Linked DNA regions of Prochlorococcus marinus XMU1412. The protein of the gene in region 1 interacts with the protein of each later gene in a pairwise test. Links are inferred from orthologs where the notes say so. Each region holds a gene or a part of one and is shown in the gene's direction. Other genes may lie near its edges.

Region 1 (3,215 bases):
TAAACGGTGAGGTAGGAAAAGATTTAAATGCTAGGGGTCTTATTTATCTTAAAAAAGGTAGAGCAAATCTATATACAACCCCGTTTAAACTTGATAAAAATAAAGATAATTATATTTTATTTGCATCAAGAAGTGGTGTAGTTCCATTTATAAATTTTTCTTTAATCAGTAAAGTTCCGGATTCTATAATACCTATAAGTGAAAATAATCAGGATTCAAATATATCAGGTGATCTTGATATTAATGCGACTTCTAGTGGTTTAGGATCATTTGGGATTGGCAATTCAAGGCTTATAAAAATTGAAGCATCTTATGAGGGATTTTTAGATCAATTATCTTTTGCTGATGAAAATAAAAGAATCCAATTAAGAAGTACTCCAAGTTATAACAGATCACAAATAATTGGTTTGATTGGAGGTAACTCTGCAAATTTAATAAATAGAGCATTTATTTCTCAACTTAATAATGCTGATGCATTTAGTGAAAGATTTCAGTTATCTCTATATCCAGCATTAATAGAAAATAATGATGCTTTAAATAATATTTTTTCCAATGAAAATTTAGATTTAGAGAATGATGGTCAATCATCTTCTAATGAGGAATTTTCTTCTCAAGCTTGGGTAGCCGAAATAGGTCTTGATATTACTGATGCAATAAATTTTGCCTTTCAAACGGTTCCAGGTAGAGATGATATTTCACCTTTAGGAATTTTGACTTTTCAGGCAAATCCAAACTTAGAATTATTAGGATCTTATGATTCCAATGGAGATTGGAAAAGTCAAGTTCAATTATTTTTTAGATATTAATTCAGAAAGAAATTTACTTTAAAGAATCGTTAATTTGAATTATTATTATATTAACTAAAAAATATTATGGCTAATATCTTTGAAGTTCCTCAACCAGGTAATGATCTTCTAGAAAAAGCTGAGAAAGTTCGTTTGGCATCAATAAAAATGAGTCAGACTGAAAATCAAAATCGAATTAAAGCCTTAAATTTTATGGCTGACTATCTAGAAAAAAATTCTAAAGAAATATTAGAGGCTAATAATGCGGATTATGCAAGTGCAGAAAAAAAGGGTATTTCTAGTGCTTTACTTTCTAGATTAAAGTTATCAAAATCAAAATTAAATTCAGGAATTGAAGGAGTAAGAAAAGTTGGAGACTTGGCTGATCCTGCAAATCAAGTTCAAATAAAAAGAGAGCTTTCAAAGGGATTGATCTTAGAAAGAAAAACCGTACCAATTGGAGTCTTAGGTATAATTTTTGAATCAAGGCCAGATGCCGTGATGCAGATTAGTTCATTAGCTATAAGATCAGGTAATGGAGTAATGCTAAAAGGTGGTAGTGAAGCTAATTTAACAAATACTTCAATAGTGAAAGCATTGCAAGAAGGTTTAAATGAATCAGGTCTTGATAAAAATGCAATATGTTTACTAACAAGCAGAAAAGATAGCATGGCGATGTTAAATCTTGATAAATACATTAATTTAATAATTCCAAGAGGAAGTAATCAATTAGTTAAATTTATTCAGGAGAATACAAGAATTCCTGTGCTAGGACATGCTGATGGAATTTGCCATTTGTTTATAGATTTTGAGGCAAATATAGAGATGGCTTTATCAGTCGCTTTGGACAGCAAAATTCAATATCCTGCGGCATGTAATGCTATCGAAACTTTATTAGTCCATAAAGATATCGCACCAGCTTTTTTAGAAAAAGCCATCCCTCTTTTTAATTCTAATAATGTTAAATTAATAGGAGACAAGAGATCAGTTGAATTAGGGTTAAAATATGAGGCTAGCCTAGAAGATTGGAAAACTGAATATTTGGATTTAATTCTATCTATAAAAATTGTTGATAATCTTGAGGCAGCAATCACACATATTCAAAAATATAGTTCAAAACATACAGATGGAATAATTACTGAAAATTCAAATACTGCCAATAAATTTATGAATGTAGTTGATAGTGCAGGTGTTTTTCATAATTGCTCTACTAGATTCGCAGATGGGTTTAGATATGGATTTGGCGCTGAAGTTGGCATATCTACTCAAACTCTTCCCCCAAGGGGACCTGTAGGTCTAGAAGGTTTGGTAACTTATAAATATTTCCTAAAAGGTGATGGGAATATAGTTGATGATTTGTCATCAGGAAAGGCTATCTATACGCATAAAGATCTTTAAAACTTTTAAAGATGGAAACTTTTTTAAAAATTGAGAATATTAAACTTTGGGCTAGGGTTGGCGTTCTTGAGGAAGAAAGAAAATTAGGACAACTATTTATTTTAGATATATTTTTGTGGACTGATTTTGAAAAATGTACAGTAAATGATGATATAGAAAAAACAATTGACTATTCAAAATTAGTTCAAATTTTAAAAGACCAATCAAAGAAAATATATTGTTTTACAATCGAAAAATATTCAAACGAAATTTTAGAAATCATTGATCAGGAATTTAAGCTTTCTAAAGTTAAAATTATTTTGACAAAATGTAATCCTCCAATCACAGGTTTCGATGGGAAGGTGTCAATAGAAAGAATTCTTGAAAATAATTAAAGTATTGGAAAAAAGAAATCCCATTATATTGATTCATGGTCTTTGGAATACTTCAAGTATTTTTTCTTCTATTACCTCAAAACTTGATTATATTGGCATTGAATATTTTGCCCCAACTCTTAAGCATTCATATGGAATGACTTCAATTCTGGATTTGACTAATAAATTAAACGAATTAATTTTGGAGAAATATGGTTTAGAAAAAGAAATCGATATCTTGGGATTTTCTATGGGAGGAATAATTGGAAGATACTGGCTTCAAAAATTTAATGGGTATAAAAGAACAAGAAGATTAATATCTATAGGTTCCCCTCACAAAGGAACTTTAATGGCTCAATTAATACCTAAATGCCCCTTTAGAGGAATATCCGAAATGAAAATAAATAGTAAGTTTTTAAGAGAACTCTCAAATAATGATTTTTTTCTTGATGAAATTGAGTGTATAAATTTCTTTACTTATTGGGATATGATGGTATTCCCTGGATGGTGGACAAATTTAAATTTTGGAAAAAAAATATCAGTAAAAGTATATATACATAGAAACCTTGTAAGGAATAAATCTGTGGTTGACAAAATAATCGGTGAAATTATCAAGTAGCTTCAGATAGACCTAAGTGCCTGATTAATGAATCAGTTTGTGGCTCTCTTCCCCTGAATA
Region 2 (3,298 bases), on another replicon or contig:
AAAATTATAAGGAGAAAGATACCCAAAATTCTTAATTGGGGCACCAATTAAAAACCAATCAAAAAAAATATTAAATATTATTCCTGCAAATGAAGACTTAAAAGGAAAGTTTGTTTTTTCTATTGAATAGTAAGTTCTTACTAATAAATCTCTATAAAGATAAAATGGTATGCCAACTGCATAAGCAATTAATATATTTTTTACTTTTAAAGTTGCTGAATAATCAAAAGATCCTCTTTGAAAAACTAATTGTACGATTTGATTATTGAATGTTATGAAAAATCCCGTTAAAAAAATAGCTGTCAAGAAACAGTACTCTACCCCAGATATCAATTTTTTTTGGAGACCTCTTTTGTCTTTTTCACTTCTCAATTTAGAGAATTTTGGAAGTAATGGCAGAATTAAGGAGTTAGATAATATGCCTAAGGGGGCTTGTATAAGAAAGTTTCCGTAAGCTAGTCCAGATGCTGCGCCTTGAAAACTTGAAGCGAAAAACATATCGATAAAAACATTAATTTGACTTAGACCTGATGAGATAGATGCTGGAATAATTAGTTTGAAAATCCTCCTCTCTTCATCTTTAAATAAATTGAAGGTTGACTCTAATCTTAAGAGACCAATTTTATTTATTTCCCAAATTTGAACAACAAACTGAATTAAAGTACCTGTCAAAGTTCCAAATGCCAGTAATCCCGTGTAAGTAAAGAAATTAGAAGATGTATTTTCTTGGTTGAAAATCCAACTAAATAAAATAAAAAAAATAATAGTTACGCTTGTTATTGCTGGACTTATACTTGATAAAAAGAATTTTTTTTGGGAATTTAAGGCGCCAAAGCTTAAACCTATGAAGCCGGATAAAGGGATGCAAGGTGTAAGTATTTGTAATTGGTAAGTGGCAATAGATTTAGTTTCGTAACTTAAATTCGGGGCCAATAAATCAATTAATAAACTGGAATTGGAGTAAATCAAGATGGCTAAAATTAATAATAATATTGAAAGTTTTATGCTTACTTGAGTTAAAACTATCCCTCCATTTTTTTTGTTAAGCGGAGTTAAAACTGCAACGACTGCGTTATGCAATGGACCATTGATACCCCCAATGATTATTAGCAAAAAACCAGGAATTATATATGCATAATTAAATGCGTCGTATGTTATTCCAACCCCAAAAGCAGCAGCTATAAATATTTGTCTTATACATCCAGCTAATTTACTTAGACAAGTACCAAACGAAATTGAAAAAACATTATTTTTTAAAAATGATTGCATTTGGATTCGTCTATATTTTTCAATAACTTTAAGTTTCAATTATATTTGATTTTTAACTAACGACATATTTATGAATGATCGGATAATTGATTTTGATCCATTAATTGAAGGGGTTTTAATTAAGAGATATAAAAGGTTTCTTGCAGATATTGAATTAGAGAGTGGAGAGGTAGTAACTGCTCATTGTGCTAATACTGGCCCAATGAAGGGACTTTTGAGTGAGGGAGCAAAAGTAAGAATAAGTGTTTCCCCTTCTCAAAAAAGGAAATTACCTTTCACTTGGGAGCAAATATGTGTTTTAAATGCAAAAAATGAGGAGGTTTGGGTAGGTATTAATACTCTGTTCGCAAACAAGTTAATCAAAAAGGTTATTGAGAAAAATCTGCTTATAGAAATAATAGGTGAAATAGAGACAATTAAATCTGAAGTTCCTTATGGAGAAGATAAAAAAAGCAGAATTGACTTTTTTTTAACCCCTAAATCTTCAAATCCTGATAAACGTAACATTTACATAGAGGTTAAAAATACGACTTGGATTAAAGAAAATGTAGCTCTATTCCCAGATACAGTCACGAAAAGAGGCCAAAAGCATCTCATGGAATTAAAGAAATTAATTCCTGTAAGTAAAAGTGTTTTAGTACTTTGTATAACGAGAAAAGACGCTTGTTTTTTTGCCCCTGGAGATGATGCAGATCCCTTATACGGCAATCTTTTTAGAGAATCTCACAGTGCAGGAATGATAACTATCCCATGTTCCTTTGAATTTCATAAAGACCACGTATCATGGAAAGGAATTAAACCTTTGAAATAAATAAAATCTTGATAATTTGAAACTCTTAAAAAAAAATTTTTTAAATTTAACAGATATAGTTTTAAGGCGCAACTATTAAATTGGTAACAACGACTACTAGACACTAATAAGTTTTTTGAGCAAAATTGAATATGAAAGGAAACAGCACAAACTGTTTTTTTGCAGATCTAATTTTTTTTTATGACCACTGCTTTGCAAACGCCTCAAAGGCGCTCTAGGTCCAGACTACAAGATGCAAGTCTTGTTAATGGACCTATGCTCCTTTTGAGGAGTATTCGAGGATTTAGTTCAAACCGCTCAATGTTGTGGCTTGCGACTGTTCCTTTAGCTTTGTTTGGTTTAGGTATTTTTAATCTTTCAGCTCACGCAGCTGATTTACCTGAGTTGAATGCAGCTTTTCTTGCTAACAATTTATGGCTTTTGATCGCTACTATTTTAGTGATCTTTATGAACGCTGGTTTCGCTATGGTTGAGGCAGGTATGTGTCGTTCTAAGAACGCGGTAAACATCCTTGCTAAAAACCTATTCGTATTTGCTCTAGCTGTAACCTCTTATTGGTTTATCGGCTATTCATTAATGTACGGAGGTAGTGTTGCTGACGGATGGCTTTATTTTGGAGGCTTATTTTTTGATCCAACAGTTACTGCAGATATGGTAACTGATGCTGGATTAGTCCCAACAGTTGATTTCTTGTTCCAGTCTGCATTTGCAGGAACTGCGGCAACTATCGTATCCGGTCTTGTTGCTGAAAGAGTTAAATTTGGAGAATTTGTTGTTTTTGCTGTCGTATTAACTGCATTTATATATCCAATTGCTGGTAGCTGGAAATGGAATGGTGGTTGGCTTGATTCTTTAGGTTTTGTAGACTTTGCTGGTTCTTCAATTGTTCACTCAGTTGGAGCATGGGCGGGTCTTGTAGGAGCTATGCTTCTTGGACCAAGAATTGGCAAATACTCTGATGGGAAACCACAGGCTATGCCAGGACACAACATGGCTATAGCTACTCTAGGTGCATTAGTTCTATGGATAGGTTGGTATGGATTTAACCCCGGTTCTCAACTTGCTATGGATCAATGGGTTCCATATGTTGCTGTAACAACTACTTTGGCAGCAGCAGCTGGTGCTATTGGTGCAACTATTGTTTCAACATTAACTTCTGGAAAGCCTGATCTTACAATGATAATTAACGGAATCCTTGCTGGTTTGGTTAGTATCACT

What was found.
Region 2: the proteins of HA152_RS03195 (region 1) and sfsA interact in binary tests that used the Escherichia coli proteins (3 or more experiments, as listed by UniProt). The link is inferred for Prochlorococcus marinus XMU1412 from one-to-one orthologs.

The regions. Positions count from the first base shown.
Region 1 is NZ_JAAORJ010000002.1:81,304-84,518, forward strand. Bases 149-3,027 are described here. They hold HA152_RS03195 (glutamate-5-semialdehyde dehydrogenase), read left to right. Parts: upstream 149-872; coding sequence 873-2,183; downstream 2,184-3,027. Other genes in these bases: HA152_RS03190 (translocation/assembly module TamB domain-containing protein), read left to right, coding at 149-806; folB (dihydroneopterin aldolase), read left to right, coding at 2,195-2,557; HA152_RS03205 (esterase/lipase family protein), read left to right, coding at 2,562-3,027. Also shown: more of HA152_RS03190, read left to right, coding at 1-148; more of HA152_RS03205, read left to right, coding at 3,028-3,155; HA152_RS03210 (M3 family metallopeptidase), read right to left, coding at 3,148-3,215. UniProt on the Escherichia coli protein: Catalyzes the NADPH-dependent reduction of L-glutamate 5-phosphate into L-glutamate 5-semialdehyde and phosphate. The product spontaneously undergoes cyclization to form 1-pyrroline-5-carboxylate.
Region 2 is NZ_JAAORJ010000001.1:249,344-252,641, forward strand. What follows is about bases 248-3,209. They hold sfsA (DNA/RNA nuclease SfsA), read left to right. Parts: upstream 248-1,339; coding sequence 1,340-2,080; downstream 2,081-3,209. Other genes in these bases: murJ (murein biosynthesis integral membrane protein MurJ), read right to left, coding at 248-1,269; HA152_RS01380 (ammonium transporter), read left to right, coding at 2,261-3,209. Also shown: more of murJ, read right to left, coding at 1-247; more of HA152_RS01380, read left to right, coding at 3,210-3,298. UniProt on the Escherichia coli protein: Binds to DNA non-specifically. Could be a regulatory factor involved in maltose metabolism.